Regions from separate parts of the Arthrobacter parietis genome, predicted to be linked through region 2. Evidence: riboswitches for the same ligand, from Rfam matches in the RefSeq annotation. Region 2 holds a riboswitch; the other holds the start of a gene.
What was found. A riboswitch is a leader RNA that binds a small molecule or an ion and turns the genes downstream of it on or off. The one in region 2 is predicted to bind glycine.
Positions count from the first base shown of each region.

Region 1: linked by a shared signal. The riboswitch ahead of gcvP (aminomethyl-transferring glycine dehydrogenase) and the one ahead of gcvP (aminomethyl-transferring glycine dehydrogenase) in region 2 are both predicted to bind glycine.

Region 1 covers NZ_BAAAON010000001.1:1,181,552-1,191,269, forward strand. Annotated here, with positions in the region: gene ABFX19_RS05560 (ABC-F family ATP-binding cassette domain-containing protein) at 1-724, opposite strand, end outside; gene ABFX19_RS05565 (P-loop NTPase family protein) at 806-1,336, shown strand; gene ABFX19_RS05570 (hypothetical protein) at 1,356-1,550, shown strand; gene ABFX19_RS05575 (L-serine ammonia-lyase) at 1,588-2,961, opposite strand; gene gcvT (glycine cleavage system aminomethyltransferase GcvT) at 2,958-4,070, opposite strand; gene gcvP (aminomethyl-transferring glycine dehydrogenase) at 4,080-6,908, opposite strand; glycine riboswitch at 6,963-7,066, opposite strand; glycine riboswitch at 7,068-7,169, opposite strand; gene ABFX19_RS05590 (phytoene desaturase family protein) at 7,254-8,699, opposite strand; gene ABFX19_RS05595 (lipid II:glycine glycyltransferase FemX) at 8,702-9,718, opposite strand, start outside.
Region 2 covers NZ_BAAAON010000001.1:1,066,687-1,076,404, reverse strand. Annotated here, with positions in the region: gene gcvT (glycine cleavage system aminomethyltransferase GcvT) at 1-356, opposite strand, end outside; gene gcvP (aminomethyl-transferring glycine dehydrogenase) at 367-3,219, opposite strand; glycine riboswitch at 3,378-3,475, opposite strand; gene ABFX19_RS05020 (hypothetical protein) at 3,561-3,725, opposite strand; gene ABFX19_RS05015 (xanthine dehydrogenase small subunit) at 3,874-5,370, shown strand; gene xdhB (xanthine dehydrogenase molybdopterin binding subunit) at 5,367-7,757, shown strand; gene xdhC (xanthine dehydrogenase accessory protein XdhC) at 7,759-8,601, shown strand; gene ABFX19_RS05000 (PucR family transcriptional regulator) at 8,598-9,718, opposite strand, start outside.

The DNA.
Region 1 (9,718 bases), 110 kb from region 2:
AGCTGGAGGCGCCGAGTGCGCCGGGTTCCAGCGTGACGATCCGGGTAGCCGCATTGTCCAGCAGCTCGCGGTCGTGGCTGACAAAGAGGACCGACTTGCTGGACTCGTTGAGCTTCGCTTCGAGCCACCGTTTGCCGGGTACGTCGAGGTAGTTGTCCGGCTCGTCGAGGAGGAGCAGTTCGTCTGGACCGGAGAACAGCGCCTCCAGGACGAGCCGTTTCTGTTCTCCTCCGGATAACGACGACGCCGCGCGGTACTGTGCGCGATCATACGGAACGCCCAACGCAGCCATCGTCACTTCATCCCAGGTGGTTTCGAGCTCATAGCCGCCGGCGTCTCCCCAATCGGCAATCGCCTGGGCATAACGCATCTGGGTGGGTTCGTCGTCGTGCTCCATCATTGCGAGCTCAGCGTCGTCGATCTTTTTCGCGGCCGCTGCAAGCACCGGCGGCGCAGCGGAGACGAGCAGGTCCCGCACCGTGGTGTCATCGCGGACCTGGCCCACGAACTGGCGCATGATGCCCATACTGCCGGAGCGGGTGATGGCCCCCTCATCGGCGGTGATATCGCCGGCAACAATGCGAAGGAGCGTGGTCTTTCCGGTGCCGTTGGGACCGATCAGGGCAGTCTTGTGGCCCTCGCCGACCTTGAAGGTGACGCCGTTGAGCAACTGGCGGCCGTCGGAAAGAAAGTAGTCGATGTTGGAAATGTCGAGGTGCGCCACGCTCCCAGTCTTCCACCCGCATCCAGTGAGCCGAAATAGGGTCTCATCCGTGGGTAGACACTCGAGTGCGAGGATGGGAGCGTGATTCCAATAACTCCCCAGCGGGTGGTGTTCTTCGGCGTGACCGGATCCGGGAAAACAACAGCGGCTGAGCGCTATGCCGCTGCGACCGGGTTGCCGCTGACATCCGTAGACTCGGACATCGGGTGGCTTCCGGGATGGGCGGAGCGGGATCCCGCCGAGCAGCTCCGCATGGTTGAGGAAATCGCCTCGCGGGATGCCTGGGTGCTGGACAGCTTCTACCGGAAGTGGTCAGACCACCTGATTCCGCGCGCTGAAGTCATCGTTGCGCTGGATTATCCGCGCTGGCTCTCGCTGTCCCGGCTGGTCCGCAGGACGCTGCGGCGCATGGTGCTGCGGGAAGAGGTCTGCAACGGGAACACGGAGACCTTCCGCCGCGTCATCGCACACGACTCGATCATTCGGTGGCACTTCACGTCCTTCGCCAGCAAGCGCCGGAGGATTCTTGAATATCAGGACGCCGGGTTGCCAGTGCTTCGCTTCACCAGACCGCGGGATCTGGAGCAATGGCTCAGGTCCTATGAGAGGTGACGGCCTAATTCATCGAACGATGAGCTCGCTCACGCAAAGTAGCGCGCTAAAAATCGGTGCAGGAGGAGCTGCAGTCGGATCGGTCATCCCGACCCTCGGCGCCATCATTCCCGCGGCAGTCGGTGTGGACATCGACGTGGTGATGCAGGATGCCCGCGACCTCGTGCGCAACCGGCACACGCCGCGCCAGATCGTGAACGTCGAGGCTGACTGAGCCGCAGCTCAGTTCCGGGGCAGTCCCTGGAACCCAATCAGCATTCCACGACGTTCAAGGCCAGCCCGCCACGGGCGGTTTCCTTGTACTTGTCCATCATGTCCGCACCGGTTTCACGCATCGTCTTGATCGCAGCGTCAAGTGAGACGAAGTGCTGCCCGTCGCCGCGCACGGCCATGCGGGCTGCGGTGATTGCCTTCATCGCTCCCACGGCGTTGCGCTCGATGCACGGTATCTGCACCAGTCCGCCGACGGGATCGCAGGTCAAGCCCAGGTTGTGCTCAATGCCGATTTCAGCGGCGTTTTCGACCTGCTCGGGTGTGCCTCCCAACACCTCGGCCAGCCCCGCAGCGGCCATCGCGCACGCTGAACCAACTTCCCCCTGACAGCCGACCTCGGCACCCGAGATGGAGGCATTCTTCTTGAAGAGGGCACCGACAGCAGTGGCGGCGAGCAGGAAGCGGATAACGCCGTCGTCGTCGGCTCCCGGAACGAAGTCTGTGTAGTACTTCAGGACTGCCGGGATGATGCCGGCCGCGCCGTTGGTGGGAGCGGTCACCACACGACCGCCGGCCGCGTTTTCCTCGTTTACGGCAAGCGCGAACAGGGTGACCCACTCCATGGTGCTGAGGTGGTCATTGGGGTCAGCTTCCTTCTGAAGCAGTTCCAACTGCCGGGCAGCACGACGCCGGACATGCAGCCCACCGGGAAGAATGCCGCTGTTGGTCGACCCCCGCCGGATGGTGTCCTGCATGACGTCCCAGATCTCGAGCAGGCCGTTGCGGATCTCAGTCTCGGACCGGACGGCCAGTTCATTGGCCAGCACAATCCCGGAAAAGGACTTTCCCGTCGATGCTGCAAGGCCGAGCAACTGTTCGCCGGATTCAAACGGGTAGGGAATCGCGACGGTCTGTTCCGCGGACAGGTCGGTGCCGATCTGGTCCTCGTCCAGAACGAAACCCCCGCCCACCGAGTAGTATTCGCAGGCGAATAAGAGTATGCCCTCAGCGTTATATACCGAGAAGCGCATCCCATTGGTGTGGTAGTCCAGCCGCTGCTTGCGGTGCAGAACAAGATCTTTCTCCGGATCAAAAGCTACATCGTGTGAGCCGGCCAGACGAAGGGTCTTTGTTTTCGAGATTTCATCCACACGAGGTTCAGCGCGTTCCGGATCGGTAAGGTGCGGCTGCTCGCCCTCGAGCCCCAGGATCACGGCCTTGACTGTTCCGTGCCCATGACCGGTTACGCCCAACGAACCGAACAGTTCAGCATCGACGTGCTGGACCTGTTCCAGCAGCCCCTGCTCCACCACCATCCGGGTGAAGAGAAAGGCCGCCGTCATGGGCCCGCCCGTGTGTGAACTGGACGGACCTATCCCGATTTTGAAGAGGTCGAAGGCGCTGATGGTCATGAGCGGCCCGGACGCTTGTAGAACGGCAGCTCAACGACGGTGAAACCCTCCGGACGTCCGCGCAGGTCAACCTGCAGTTCCGTGCCCGGTTCGCTCAACGCTGTGTCAACGTAAGCGAGGGCAACCGGGTACCCGAGGGTCGGGCTCGGAAGGCCAGACGTAACGGTACCTACGGTCTGTCCGTTCGAAACGACGTCGTACCCTGCACGGGCAGACCGGCGTCCGGTACCACGCAAACCGACCAGCTTTCGCTCCGGTGTTTCGGCCTTCAGCGGCTCCAGCACGGAGCGGCCCACGAAGTTCTCGGTCTTCTTCAGGCTGACGACACCGCCCAATCCCGCTTCAAACGGATTTGTCTCCAGGCCGAGCTCATGACCGTACAACGGCATGCCGGCTTCAAGGCGAAGCGAGTCCCGCGAGGCCAGCCCGCAGGGCGCCAGGCCATGGTTGGTTCCTGCCTCGGTCACGGCTTTCCACAGCTGTACGGCCTGCGCGTTCTCGATGAAAAGTTCAAAGCCATCCTCGCCGGTGTAGCCGGTGCGGGCGAGGAGGACCGGCTGACCGGCGAGCTCCACGCGAACGGCGGCGTAGTACTTGAGCGAGGTGATGGCGTCGCGGTCTGCAGCCGGCGCCATGCCGAGCAGGATCGCCTCCGCGTTCGGTCCCTGCACCGCGATGAGAGCGGTCTCCTCCGACTGATCCTGCACAGTGACATCGAAGTCGGCAGCACGCTGCTGCAGCTCGGCAGCAACCGTGTCGGAGTTCGAGGCGTTGGGCACCACAAGGAACTGGTCCTCGGCGAGGCGGTACGTGATGAGGTCATCAATCACTCCGCCGCCCTCGGTGCAGATGAGGGAGTACTTGGCCTTCCCCACCGCCATGATCTCCATATTTCCCACGAGGGCATAGTTGAGGAAGCTGGCTGCCTGCGGCCCAGTGACCATCACCTCGCCCATGTGCGAAAGGTCGAAAATGCCGGCGGCCCGGCGAACCGTGTGGTGCTCTTCAAGTTCGCTGCGGTACTTCAGGGGCATCTGCCAACCGCCGAAGTCGGTGAATGCCGCACCGAGTTCCTGGTGCTGGGCATACAGCGCTGTCTGCTTTGTCATGGCGATCCCTTAGTCCTCGAAGTCTTCGATCGGCGGGCACGAGCACACGAGGTTCCTGTCACCGTGGGCGCCGTCGATACGGCGGACCGGCGGGAAGTACTTGTCGTGGCGCAGCGTCCGCAGCGGGAATGCAGCCAGTTCCCGGGAGTAGGCCTGCGACCACTCGTCACTGATGAGCGTCTGTGCGGTATGCGGTGCCTGGCGAAGCGGACTCTCCTCCAGCTGCCATTCGCCTGTTCCGACGCGGTCGATCTCGTGTCGGATGGCGATCATCGCCTCGACAAAACGGTCCAGTTCGCGCAGGTCCTCGGACTCCGTGGGCTCCACCATCAACGTGCCCGCTACCGGGAAGCTCAGCGTCGGGGCGTGGAAGCCGTAATCGATGAGGCGCTTGGCCACGTCTTCGGCTGTCACACCGGTCTTCGCGGTAAGTGCGCGAAGGTCCAGAATGCACTCGTGCGCCACGAGTCCGTTCTCACCCGAGTAGAGCACCGGGAAGTATTCATTGAGGCGGGCGGCGACGTAGTTCGCTGCAAGGAGCGCGGACTTCGTGGCTGCCGTCAGGCCCTCGCTTCCCATCAGCGCCACATAGGCCCAGGAAATCGGCAGTACGCCTGCTGAACCGAAGCGGGAGGCGGAGATAGGGACGCCGGCTGTGTTGCTGTTGTCTACACCAGCTGCGCTATTCGCATCTCCAGGCAGGAAGGGGGCAAGGTGCTCCGCCACTGCTACCGGCCCGACACCGGGACCTCCGCCGCCGTGCGGGATGCAGAACGTCTTGTGCAGGTTCAGGTGGGAAACATCACCACCGAACTCACCCGGCTTTGCTAGCCCGACCAGCGCGTTAAGGTTTGCGCCGTCGATGTAGACCTGACCGCCCGCGCCATGCACCTGGTCGCAGACCCAGCGGACGTCCTCCTCGAAAACGCCATGCGTGGACGGGTAGGTGATCATGATCGCGGAGAGGGAATCCTTGTTCGCCTCGATCTTTGCCTGGAGATCATCGTGATCGATGTTGCCGTTTCCGGCTGTCTTGACCACAACCACCTTCATGCCGGCGAGCACAGCAGAGGCGGCGTTGGTGCCGTGTGCTGACGATGGGATGAGGCACACTGTGCGAGCCTCATCACCGCGTGAAAGATGGTACTTGCGGATGGCCAGCAGACCGGCGAGTTCACCCTGGGAGCCGGCGTTCGGCTGAATCGACACCCTGGCGTAGCCGGTGATTTCAGCGAGACGGCCCTCCAGGTCATCAATCAGCTGGCGCCAGCCCTCGGTCTGGTGCTCGGGGGCGAACGGATGGATGGTTGCGAACTCGGGCCAGGAGATCGGTTCCATCTCAACCGTGGCGTTGAGCTTCATGGTGCAGGATCCCAACGGAATCATGGTGCGGTCCAGTGCCAGGTCGCGGTCCGAGAGACCGCGCAGGTAGCGCAGCATCTGGGTCTCTGAGCGGTGGAGGGAGAACACGGGATGGGTCATATAGGACGACGTCCGTTGCAGGTCAGCAGGGATTGCAGTCTCCGCGTCGGCTGACAGATTTACCCCGAAGATCTCGGCGATGGTTTCAAGGTGAGCGTCCGTGGTGGTCTCGTCACAGGAGATGCCGACGTGATCGGCATCGACCAACCGCAGGTTGATGCCGCGCTCCTCGGCCTTGCGGACAATGCTCTCGGACTGGCCCTCGACCTTCACGAGAAGGGTGTCGAAGAAGGACTCGTGGACCGTCCCTGGAACGGCTGCAGCGAGCCGCGCCGCCTTTCCATGGACACGTTCCGCGATCGCCTTCAGCCCGTCCGGACCGTGGTAAACGGCGTACATGCTGGCAACGATCGCGAGGAGCGCCTGAGCGGTACAGATGTTCGACGTAGCCTTCTCGCGGCGGATGTGCTGCTCACGTGTTTGCAGTGCAAGCCGGTAGGCGGGTGCGCCGTCGGAATCCTTCGACACCCCAACAAGGCGGCCGGGGAGCATGCGCTCCAGGCCCTTTCGAACGGCCATGTACGCAGCGTGCGGTCCGCCGAAGAACAGCGGCACACCGAAACGCTGGGCGGAGCCGACGGCGATATCCGCGCCCTGCTCCCCCGGAGGGGTGATCAGGGTCAGCGCTAGCAGGTCCGCTGCGACCGTCACCAGGGCGCCGCCGTCGTGCGCTTTCGCGACCATGTCCGTGTGGTTGCGGAGCGTGCCGGATGTCCCGGGCTGCTGGAGGACGACGCCGTTGATGTCGCCGTCCGGCAATCCCTTTGAGAGGTCAGCGATCTCGATATCAAAGCCCAGCGCCTCAGCGCGGCCCTGCACGACGGCGATGGTCTGGGGGAGGCATTCCGCGTCCAGGATGGTTCGTCCCTTGTTCTTGCCGGAGCGACGCATCAGGAGGACGGCCTCGGCAACGGCCGATGCTTCATCGAGCAGGGAGGCGTTGGCGATGGGCAGCGCAGTGAGGTCCTGGACCATCGTCTGGAAGTTCAGCAGGGCTTCAAGACGGCCCTGGGAGATTTCCGGCTGGTAGGGCGTGTAGGCGGTGTACCAGGCGGGAGCCTCAAGCACATTGCGGCGGATGACAGGAGGGGTGACCGTGTCGTAGTAGCCCTGACCGATCATCTGCACGGCGGTCTTGTTCTTCGCGGCGATGCTGCGCAGTTCCGCCAGGACCTCCGACTCGCTCAGCGCAGACGGAATGTCCAGGCCCTCGTTGATACGGATGCTCGCCGGCACCGCAACATCGACGAGTTTGTCCAGGCTGGGGTAGCCCAGGACCTTGAGCATCTGCTCGGCGTCGTCCGAGCGGGGACCGATGTGGCGGTCGGAGAAAGTTGATTCCGTCTGGTGCGTCATGAGGAACTCCGTGAATCAGTGTGCGTGCAGGGCGCGCGGACAGGTGGGTGGGTTCCTCCCCGCTCTGTCTTGGACCTGAGAGATTCCGTGAACACAGGGTTCACCTTGCACCGTCGGTGAGCACAACCTATCTTCAGCTGCGCTACTTTCCAGAGTTGCCTTTCCGCTGCGGTGCTGGGCCTGAGAGATTCCTGGGGAGGGTTTGCTCCTACGGCGCCTGCCGGCTGTAGGTCAACGGCAGGACTCTCCCGCTGCGGGTCAAGGGCGTTTTATTACTGCGCTTTTCAGTTATGCGATCGTGATCAAGCTTACTCTTCGCTGAAATCGATCAGCAAAGGAGTGCGCTCACGATGACCTTCCCAACTGCGGCACCGGCAGCCCGAACACGTCCTTGAGTGCAAGTTTTGCCGCGTGATAACCGCCCATCCCGTGCACGCCCGGGCCGGGCGGGGTCGATGCTGAGCACAGATAGAGGCCCTTCCCCGGCATCCGCCAAGGGTGCGGCCCGAATGAGGGACGCGCCAGCAGCTGAGGGATGGTCACCGCGCCACCGCTGAAGTCACCGCCCACGTAATTGGCGTTGTACTGCTCAAGGTCAGCTGCAGTCATGACGTGTGAACGCACGACGACGTCGCGGAAGCCGGGCGCGAAACGTTCGATCTGCCGCACAATGGCCTCCGTCATGTCCCGCGTGGAACCGTTGGGCACGTGGCAGTAAGTCCACAGAACCTGCCGTCCGTGGGGTGCGCGGGAAGAATCGAACAGGGAAGGCTGCGAAACCAGCACGTACGGTTTTTCCGGATGGCGTCCGGCGGCCACGTCGGCTTCCGACGCCGCCACTTCAGCCCGGGTTCCGCCCGCATGAACTGTGCCGGCCGCTCGTACTTCCTCGTTTGCCCACGGCACCGGCCCCGAGAGGATGAAGTCAACCTTGCAGGCGCCGTCCCCGAAGCGGAACCGGTCCAGCATTGAGACGTAGCCCTGCGGGAGGCGATCGCCTGCCAGGCCTCCAACAGCACCGGGTGAGACATCGAGCAGGACTGCCTTTGCTCCGTCGAACTCGCCGACCGATTCAATCCGACGGGCAGTGTGGACGGCGCCGCCATGTGCCCGGATGTCATCCGCCATAGCGTTGACCAATGCCTGGGATCCGCCAACCGGAATGGGCCATCCCACGGCATGCGCCAACGCTCCGAGGGTGAGCCCGGCACCTGCAGCCGCGAGTGTGGGCAGGGCAGCAACGGCATGTGCGGCAACTCCGGTAAACAATGCCGCCGCCTCTTCCGTCGAGAAGCGCAGGTTCCACAGGCCAGTCCCCTGCTCGAGCGTCCTTGAACCGAGCAGGGCGGCCGCGACTGGATGCCGCGGGACCCGCAGGAACTGGTTGAGCCCGGTATCGACCACCCCATCAATGTGCTGCACGAGCGGGCGCATCAGTCGCCGCCAGGCCTGTCCGTCCTTGTCCAGACCGAGCGCCGTACGCCCAAGATCGCGGTACGCGAGTCCAGCACGGCCATTGTCCAGCGGATTGGCGTACGACAGCTCGGGAACCACGAAGGGAATCCGTTCCCGGAGACCGAACTCCCGGAAGAAGGGTGACGCCAGCGCCATCGGATGCACAGCCGAACAAATGTCATGCACGTGTTCCGGCTCAAGCAGCTCCATGGTGCGTGACCCGCCGCCGATAGCTCGTTCGGCCTCAAATATCTCCACGCTCAAGCCTGCACGTGCCATCACGACGCCGGCAGCCAGCCCATTGGGGCCGGCACCGACAATCGCGACGTCCGCCATGGCTAGCTCTTCCCTCCGGACCGGTGGGCGCGAAGCGTGGACACGGACGAGGCTGCTCGCATGAGCAACGCGCGACCTTTGGCCGGCGCCGTTCTGCGGAATGAGAGCAGTCCAGCCACCACCTTGTACTTACCCGGGTTCAGCGGGATGTCATAAGTTGTGGGGAGGTCCACAACGTTCTTGGAGAAGTTCCGCTTGAACGTGGTGACGTTGACCAGTTGTGGGTAGTTCTCACTCACAATCCCGGTAAGCCCGCAAGCGGTATTGCCGGCGGCTTTGAGCTGTTTGAACGCTTCCCACAGCAACAGATAAGGCGCAAACGTCTTCCGCGCATCGTGTGTGCTGCCCGCAAAGTAGTAGACCGAGTAGCCGCGGTATTCGGTAGTGATCAACCAACTCACAGCCCTGCTGTCCACGTAGGCGACCATGAGCCGAAGATGATCCCCCAGAGTTGAGAGCAGCAACTCGTAGTATTCGGGGCCGAAGCTGGAGAAGCCGTCGCGCTCCGCTGTTTCCTTCAAAATCGGGTACAGGTCCGCCCTGAATACCTCGACCCAGCGTGCCCGCTCGATGGTCCGGACCTCCACGCCTGACCGTTCCGCACGACGGATACTGTTCCGGGCATTCGGCCGGAAAGACTTGAAAATTGCATCCTCACCCGGCGTCAGGTCAACGACGATCTCGCGCTCATACCAGCCGTGCTCGATCGGTCCGGCTGCAGGAGGCAGCGGGTGCTTCACCTGCATGCGGACATAGAGGGGGTCTGTGCCCGGATCATCAGTGAACTGGTGCCGAACCGTATGCATAAGACGGAGTTCAGCTTCCGCGGTACGGTCCGCGAACCATACGGGCCCGTTGATCGCGACCAGCGATTCTCGGAACCTGCGCCGCACCCGGAGGAAGCTCACCATCGCAGCCGGTGCGCCGTCGTCGTCGTAGTAGGCCCACAATCCGTACGGTTCCCGGCCCAGACTGCGCTCGAAGTCCGCCCACTGCGGAGTCTGTTCGAGCGGAATGAC
Region 2 (9,718 bases):
GGCGCGTTGCCGGCGTTCGGCACCACCAGGTACTTCTCCTCCCCTCGGCGGTAGGAAATCAGGTCGTCGATGATGCCGCCGTCTTCCTGGCAGATCAGCGAGTACTTGGCTTTTCCGACTGCCACTGCTGAGAGCTTCCCGGCCAGTGCGTAGTCAAGGAAGGCCGCGGCGTCCGGGCCGGTGACCCAGACTTCTCCCATGTGGGAGAGGTCAAACAGCCCGGCCGCTTTGCGCACTGCGTGGTGCTCGGCGAGTTCGGAGCTGTACTTCAGGGGCATCTGCCAGCCGCCGAAGTCGGTGAATGAGGCGCCGGCCAGCTTGTGCTGGTCGTAGAGTGCTGTGTACTTCTCAGTCATCGCGGAATCCTTAGTCTTCGAAAGCGGTGAGGGGAGGGCAGGAGCAGACCAGGTTACGGTCTCCCGCGGCGCCGTCGATGCGGCCAACCGGCGGGAAGTACTTGTCCTGCCGGAGGGATGGGACGGGGAAGGCGCCCTGCTCGCGCGGGTAACGGCGCTCCCACTCTGAGGTGACGACGGCGGCAGCCGTGTGCGGTGCGTTGCGCAGCGGCGATTCCTCGATAGTGAAATCTCCGGCGGCGACCTGCTCCATTTCCTTGCGGATGGTCACCATTGCTTCGATGAAGCGGTCGATTTCCGCGAGGTCCTCGGACTCGGTCGGTTCCACCATCAGCGTGCCCGCCACGGGGAAGGACAGCGTGGGGGCATGGAACCCGAAGTCGATGAGGCGCTTGGCAACGTCCTCGGCCGTGACCCCCGTGCGCGCTGTGAGCTCGCGAAGGTCCAGGATGCACTCGTGCGCCACAAGGCCGCTCTCGCCGGTGTAGAGGACCGGGAAGTGTTCGGTCAACCGGGCGGCAATGTAGTTCGCTGCCAGGAGGGCGGACTTGGTGGCTTCGGTGAGGCCCTGGCCGCCCATCAGCTTCACATACGCCCAGGAGATTGGCAGGACGCCCGCGGAACCGAAGCGGGATGCGGAAATCGCAACACCGTGCCCTGCCTCATGGGCGGACTTGTTCGCGTCGCCCGGCATGAACGGTGCCAGGTGTGCCTTTGCAGCCACCGGCCCGACGCCGGGACCGCCGCCGCCGTGCGGGATGCAGAAGGTCTTGTGCAAATTCAGGTGAGAGACGTCCCCGCCGAACTTGCCCGGCTGGGCAAGGCCAACGAGCGCGTTCAGGTTTGCGCCGTCGACGTAGACCTGGCCGCCGGCCTCGTGCACCGCATCGCAGACTTCACGGACGTCGGCGTCGAACACTCCATGGGTGGACGGGTAGGTAATCATGATCGCCGAGAGGGCATCCCGGTGGGCTTCGATCTTCGCCCGGAGGTCCCCGTGGTCGATGGTGCCGTCCGAAGCCGTGGCCACCACAACGACCTTCATACCCGCGAGAACGGCGGAAGCAGCGTTCGTGCCGTGTGCGGACGCAGGAATCAGGCAGACGTTGCGCTGTCCCTCGCCGCGGGAAGCGTGGTAACCGCGGATAGCAAGCAACCCGGCGAGCTCACCCTGTGACCCGGCGTTGGGCTGGATCGAGACCTGATCGTACCCGGTGATCTCAGCGAGGTCGGCTTCGAGTCCGTCGATCAGCTCGCGCCAGCCTTCGGTCTGGGAATCCGGGGCAAAGGGGTGGATGGAAGCGAACTCTGGCCAGGAGATGGCCTCCATTTCAGCGGTGGCGTTCAACTTCATCGTGCAGGAGCCCAGCGGGATCATGGTGCGGTCCAGCGCGAGGTCGCGGTCCGAAAGCCTGCGGATGTAGCGCAGCAGCTGGGTCTCCGAGCGGTGCGTGTTGAAGACCGGGTGCTGAAGGTATTCCGAGGTGCGCACCGCGGCGGCGGGCAGCTCGAAGCCCGCGGCTTCCCTTACCTGACCGGCACCGAAGGCGGCGGACACGGCGGAGAGGATTTCCGGCGTCGTCGTTTCATCGACCGAGATGCCGACGGTGTCGGCGTTGACGAGGCGCAGGTTGATGCCGCGGGATTCGGCAGCGGAGACTACCTTGGCGGCGTCGCGCGGTACGCGGACGGTGAGGGTGTCGAAGAAGGAGTCGCTCGTCAGTTCCCAGCCGGCGGCCTTCAGGGTGGTGGCGAGCGCACGGGTGTTGCTGTGGACGTTCTGCGCAATGGCTTTCAGTCCGTCCGGGCCGTGGTAGACGGCGTAGAAGGAAGACACGATGGCCAGCAGTGCCTGCGCGGTGCAGATGTTCGACGTGGCCTTTTCGCGGCGGATGTGCTGCTCGCGGGTCTGGAGGGCCAGGCGGTAGGCGGTAGCACCGGCGTTGTCCTTCGAGACGCCGACGATGCGGCCTGGGAGGGTGCGTTCCATGCCGTCGCGCACGGCCATGTACGCGGCGTGCGGTCCGCCGAAGAACAGTGGAACACCGAGGCGCTGGGTGGAACCGACGGCGACATCCGCTCCCTGCTCACCCGGAGGGGTGATGAGCGTCAGTGCGAGGAGGTCAGCGGCGACCGTGACCAGCGCACCGCGCTCCTTCGCTTCTGCGATGACGGAGGTCTGGTCCCAGACACGGCCGGAGACGCCCGGCTGCTGGAGGACGACGCCGTTGATGTCGCCTTCCGGGAGTCCCTGCGAGAGGTCAGCGACCTCAACCTCGAATCCGAGCGCCTCTGCGCGGCCGAGGACGATCGCAATGGTCTGGGGCAGGCAGTCCGCGTCGAGGACCGTTTTGCCGTCCTTGACGGCCTTGTTCTTGTTGGCCCGGCGCATGAGCAGCACGGCTTCGGCCACCGCGGTGGCTTCATCGAGAAGGGAAGCGTTGGCCACCGGCAGGGCAGTGAGATCCTGCACCATGGTCTGGAAGTTGAGCAGCGCCTCGAGCCGGCCCTGCGAGATCTCGGGCTGATAAGGCGTGTAGGCCGTGTACCAGGCGGGCGCCTCGAGGATATTGCGGCGGATCACTGCCGGCGTGACGGTGTCGTAGTAGCCCTGACCGATCATCTGGACGGCGGTCTTGTTCCTGCCGGCAAGCCTTCGCAGTTCGGCCAGCACCTGGACTTCGCTGAGCGCGTTGTCCAGCCCGAGCGGGCTTTCCTGACGAATGGAGTCGGGAACGGCACTGCCAACGAGGCCGTCGACGGTGTCATAGCCGACAGCCTTGAGCATCGTGTCGATGTGGTACTGGCGGCGCGCACCGATGTGGCGGTCTGCGAACGTGGGGACGAATGACTGGACTGTCATATGAGGAACTCCATAACTCAGGTGGCGCAAAACACCACGATGACTTGGGTTCCTCCCCGCTCTGTATTGGACCTGAGAGTTTCCGTTTTTCCTGATGTTCTCAGGATCCACTTGCACCGTCGGTGAGCCCGGTTTCCCGGACTGCTTTCCAGAGTTGCCTCGCCGCGGCGGTACGTGGGCCTGAGAGATTCCTGGGGAGGATTTGCTCCTACGGCGCCTGCTGAACGTACCGGCAGGACTCTCCCGCCGCGGATCGAAAGCGTGCGTCACTGACAGGTGACGCGATTCACAGACTACCGGTTGGTTGAGTCTTCACGCAACTCCTGTACGACTGGGTCCGTCTAGTTCAGTGACTTCTCTACGTCAGCCAGTTCTGTACGCTCCCAGAGGGCAGTCTCGTATCGATGGCCAGCGGCACTAGCGCTCGATGCCGCATCCACTGCCTCCCTGAACTTCAACAACCGAAGTCGCCGCTCTTCCTCGGCAGCAGGACTTGTTGTGCTCAAAACTTTGCTCCTTTCTATCGCATGGTGGAAACGAAGTTCCGCTCGGTGGGTGTACGCTAGGTCACACCGAAACTACGTAACGAACAGTTTGACACGCTTCAGGCAGTTCGGTTGGCGCGTCGGTCCGGTTAGTACGGGAGCGTGAATGATGGACGGAATCAAGGTAACCGTCAATGGCAAAGTCCGGGACTGCAGCGGAACAAACCCCCACATTCGATTACTCGACTGGTTGCGGGATGAAGGGCTTACGGGCTCGAAGGAAGGCTGCGCTGAAGGGGAATGCGGTGCCTGCGCCGTCCTCGTAGCCCGCCCGGACGGATCCGATCGCAGCCGATGGACCTCGGTCAATGCGTGTCTCCCGCCGGCACTGGCCTTCGACGGCCAGGAAATCGTCACCGCTGAGGGTCTCGGGAACGTCTCTGATGCGTGCACGCCGGAGGACCTCCACCCCGTGCAGCGCGAGATGGCGGAGCGCGGCGGCTCGCAGTGTGGCTACTGCACCCCGGGATTTGTCTGCTCGATGGCTGCTGAATATTACCGACCGGAGCGCTCGCCCGCGCAGGAAGACAAGGAAACGGGAACCGCCGTCGTCGGTGAAGAGCACGCAACTGACCACGAATGCGGCCCCAACGGGTTTGACCTCCATGCGCTCAGCGGGAACCTGTGCCGCTGCACCGGCTACCGGCCGATCCGCGACGCTGCTTACGCGCTCGAAACACCTTCGGGCTCGGATCCGCTGCTCGAACGGCAGAACCGGCCCGCCCCCGCGCCGCAGCACACCCGTGTCAGCGGTGAATCGGAGTTTATCCGTCCGCAGTCGCTCGATGAGGTCCACCAGACATTGCGCGAGAACTCGGACGTGAAGCTGGTTGCGGGAGCGACCGACCTCGGCGTTGAGGTTAATCTGCGGCATTCCCGCCCGCCGCTGGTCCTCGCGATTGATCGGCTGGAGGAACTCCGGGCGCTGACGTTCGACGCCGATTCCATCGAGATCGGCGCCGCGCTGACACTCTCTGAAGTCGAGCGGGCACTCGACGGCCGCGTCCCGCTGTTGGGTTACCTTTTCCCGCAGTTCGCCTCCCGGCTGATCCGTAACGCCGCGACCTTCGGTGGGAACCTCTCCACGGGTTCGCCCATCGGCGACTCCGCGCCGGTTTTCCTGGCGCTCGACGCAAGAATTGTCCTCTCCTCCACAGACGGAGAGCGCGAAGTTCCGTTGTCCGAGTACTACACCGGCTACCGCCAGAGTGTTCGTCAGCCGCACGAAATGCTCCGCGCTATTCGCATCCCGTTGCCGCTCGCCGAAAGCACCGCGTTTTACAAGATCGCGAAGCGGCGCTTCGACGACATCTCAAGTGTGTCCGTGGCCATCGCACTGCAACTCAGCGGCGGCGTCGTAACCTCCGTGCGCATCGGACTCGGCGGTGTGGCAGCGACGCCAATCCGCGCTCTCGCGACGGAAGAGGCGCTCGTCGGTCAACCCTGGACGTCGGACACGGTGGCCGCCGCCGCCGTCGTCATGGCGGGTGAAGGAACGCCGATCGATGACATGCGGGCCAGCTCGCTGTACCGCTCGGCGATGCTGAGACAGGCGCTGCTGAGATTCCATGCTGAGAACGCTGAAGATCTGGAGGTGGCCAAGTGAAGTCGCTGTCGGATCGCCCAGTAAACCCCGTGGTCGGTGTCCCCGTATCCCACGAAAGCGCCGCAGCCCACGTCACCGGTACGGCTCTGTATACGGATGACCTGGTTGTCCGCAGCTCGAACGCGCTGCATGCCTGGCCGGTTCAGTCGGCGCATGCTCACGCCCGCATAGCTGGCCTGCGCACCGAGCCCGCGCTGGAGGTTCCGGGCGTCGTCAGGGTACTAACGGCGACGGACGTTCCAGGCGTGAACGACGCCGGGATCAAGCATGACGAACCGCTCTTCCCCAGCGAAGTGATGTTCTACGGCCACGCCGTGTGCTGGGTGCTGGGGGAGTCGCTAGAAGCCGCGCGCCTCGGCGCGGAGGCGGTGGAGGTCGATTACGAGCCGTTGCCGTCGTTGATCACTGTTGAGGAAGCCATCGCGGCCGAGAGCTTCCAGGGGAACCGCCCGACGGTTGCTCGCGGCGAGCCGGACAAGGCGCTCGAGGATGCAGCGCACCGGTTCAGTGGCGAGTTCCAGTTCAGCGGGCAGGAGCACTTCTACCTGGAAACGCACGCATCGTTCGCCTACATCGACGAGTCCGGGCAGGTGTTCATCCAGTGCAGCACCCAGCACCCCTCCGAGACGCAGGAAATCGTGGCGCACGTGCTGAACCTATCCAGTCACGACGTCACAGTGCAGTGCCTCCGCATGGGCGGCGGATTCGGCGGCAAGGAGATGCAGCCGCACGGCTTCGCGGCCATCGCGGCGCTCGGCGCCACGCTTACCGGCAGGCCCGTCCGGCTGCGGCTGAACCGCACCCAGGACATCACCATGTCCGGCAAGCGCCACCCCTTCCACGCCACGTGGGAGGCAGGGTTCGACGACGACGGTCGCCTCCAGGCGCTGAAAGCCACCCTCACGAGCGACGGCGGTTGGAGCCTCGACCTCTCCGAACCTGTGCTGCAGCGGGCGTTGTGCCACATCGACAATGCCTACTACATCCCGAACATCGAGGTGAACGGTCGGATCGCGAAAACCAATAAGACGTCGCAGACGGCGTTCCGAGGCTTCGGCGGTCCGCAGGGGATGCTCGTGATCGAGGATCTACTTGGCCGGTGCGCGCCGTTGCTGGGGCTGGATCCGAGTGAGCTTCGTCATCGTAATTTCTATGAGCCCGGGCAGAGCACGCCGTACGGGCAGCCGGTGCGGCACGCCGAACGCCTTCAGGCGATCTGGCAGTCGCTTTCGGACCGTGCGGACGTTGCCCGGCGCCGCGAGGAGATCGCGAAGTTCAACGCCTCGCACCCGAATGTGAAGCGGGCGCTCGGTATGACCCCGGTCAAGTTCGGCATCTCCTTCAACCTGACCGCGTTCAACCAGGCCGGCGCGCTGGTGCACGTGTATAAGGACGGGTCGGTGCTCATCAACCACGGCGGCACGGAGATGGGCCAGGGCCTGCATACCAAGATGCGGCAGGTTGCGGCGACTGCGCTGGGGGTGCCGCTGTCCTCCGTCCGGCTCGCGCCGACGCGGACGGACAAGGTGCCCAATACGTCGGCGACGGCGGCCAGCTCCGGAGCGGACCTCAACGGCGGCGCGATCAAGAACGCTTGCGAGCAGATCAGCGAACGGCTGGCGGAAGTGGCCGCGCGGAAGCTGAACATCCACCCCGACGATGTCCGGTTCGATGACGGAAAGGTCACCGGCATCGGCTTCCATGATTCGGCGATGACCTTCGCGGAGTTGGCACGTGACGCGTACTTCCAGCGAGTTTCCCTGTGGGCGGCCGGGTATTACCGGACGGAAGGACTGCACTGGGACAGCGCCCGCATGCAGGGCGAACCGTTCAAGTACTTCAGTTACGGCGCGGCGCTCGCCGAGGTGGAAGTGGATCGCTTCACGGGTGCTTACCGCCAGTTGCGCACAGACATAGTGCACGACGTCGGCGACAGCCTCTCTCCGATGATCGACGTTGGGCAGATTGAGGGCGGTTTTGTGCAGGGCGCGGGCTGGCTGACGCTCGAGGATCTGCGCTGGGATGCATCCGACGGCGCCAACCGCGGCCGGATCACCACGCCGTCCGCCAGCACCTACAAGTTGCCGAGTTTCTCCGAGATGCCCGAGGAGTTCAACGTGCACCTGTTCGAGCGGGCGACCGAGAGCGGTGTGGTCTATGGCTCGAAGGCCGTCGGTGAACCGCCGCTGATGTTGGCATTCAGCGTGCGGGAGGCTCTTCGGGAGGCGGTCGCCGCCTTCGGGCCCGGTGATGTCGAAGTGGAGCTCGCAAGCCCGGCCACCCCGGAAGCGGTGTTCTGGGCGATCGAGCGGGTGTCCGCGCCGTCGTCGTCCTCTTCTTCCTCGGGTTCCGGTGACCTTGTCACGTCCACGAGTTCAGCGCAGTGACATGGACTGGCTGGAGGCTTTGCAACGCCTGAGGTCAACGGGACAGCCAGGTGTGCTGGCGACCGTGTCCGAAGTGCGTGGGCATTCGCCCCGGGAAGCCGGGGCGAAGATGCTAGTGGGGTCGTCGTCGAGTTGGGGGACCATCGGCGGTGGGAACCTTGAGGCGACCGTGATCGATCGGGCGCGGGAGATGATGGCGGGCGGCGTTTCAGCTGCCGAGAACGTCGAGTTTTCGCTCAGCGAGCACGCGGTGACGCAGCACGGGAGGCAGTGCTGCGGCGGGAAGGTTCGGGTGCTGCTGGAGCCGTTCCTGTCGTTGCCCACGGTGGCGGTGTTCGGCGTCGGGCATGTGGGGTATGAGCTCGGGAGGGTGCTTTCGCGGCTGCCGATGAACCTGTACCTGGTGGACAGCCGCGCCGAGCAGTTGCTGCCGGAGCGGCTGGCGGATGTGACCTCGGGTGTGGCGACCGTGCACCCGGTGCATACGCCGGTGCCGGACTCGTTCCTGGGGGAGCTTCCCGCCGGTGCGCACGCGTTCATCATGAGCCACGATCACTCCGAGGACTTCCTGCTGTGCGATGCTGCGTTGCGGCGAGGTGACCTGGGGAGCGTTGGGCTGATCGGTTCGAAGGCGAAGTGGTCGCGGTTCCGGCAGAAGCTGGCGGCGGAGGGGTACGCCGAGGCGGAGATCGGGCGGATCCAGTGTCCGATCGGGCTGCCGGACGTCACTGGGAAAGCACCGGCGGTCATCGCCGTGAGCGCGGCGGCGGATCTGCTGCGGCGGCTGTCTCTCCCTGCAACGATCCAGACAACACTGATGAAAAGAAATGATTCGCATGACTAAGTTTTCAGCGTAGCTCCGGCATCCCGAGGTTGGCCCGGTCCAGCGTGGTCTTGAGGGTTCATCGTTTGCTGGATTTGCAGCGCGAACCAAAGTTGAGCCAAAGATGAGGTCTCAGCCATATCGAGACCGGTTAGTTCACCGATCCTGCGGATCCGGTAGATGATCGTTTGCCTGTGTGTGAACAGGGCAGCGGCAGTCTTCTGCCATGACCGCTGTTGATCCAGATAGGTTTCCAAAGTCTTGAGCAAGTCCGCGTCTTTTCCTTGCTCATACTCCAAAACCGGTCCGAGCAACCGTTGAACCAATGCTTGTCCCTCTTCCATGTTGGTCAAGCCAAGCCAGGATGGACCGCTTGCGTAGCGGACCAGCGACTGGCCTGATGCGCCGGCCGTTCCCAGCGCCCACAGCGATTCCTGCAGAGCACGCTGCAGCTGGGACGCGGTCGCGGGCCGGCTAATACCGATTGTGACTTGGTCTGGCAGTACATGCCATAGCAATTCATCGCCGCAGTCTGGCGGGAGCACAATATGCAGGGTATCGAACTGGCGGAGCGAAAGGTGCGCAATCCCGTGACGCCAGAACCCCACGTGGGTGGCAGTCAAGTGGGCTTCTTCAAGTCCGGAAACAGAGACCAGGACGAACTCCCCACTAGAAAAATCAAGCCTCGCGAGACGGCTCTCCAAGTCGGACAGAGCGTAACGGTCCTCGAAAGCCTGGCTCAGGAATTCGGCTCCCAGCCGCCGCTGGTCTTCCAAAGCGAGCATGGTGCGCGAAAGCTCCAACCCCAGTACGGACGCGGCATGCAATAGCACGACGGCGTCCGGGTGCTGGTCTTCCTGCGGCAGGACAATCAACAAAGCGTTCTCGTGTGTTGGCACGTCAGTCAGTAGCACGTGACGATCCTCGACACGATGCCATTGAAACTTTCTCCCCGCACCGGGAGTCATATTGATCAACGGTTCAAGTCGCGCGGCAAGCTCGGCTGGCAACAATTCCCCGCCTGGATGCCACGGATGAAAACAGCGGCGGTCGATTACGTAGATTAGGGAGCCCAATTGTGCCGCGACGCCTTGCACCAGGGCGTGCCATTGGTGAGCGAGTGGTCCAGCGAGCCGCA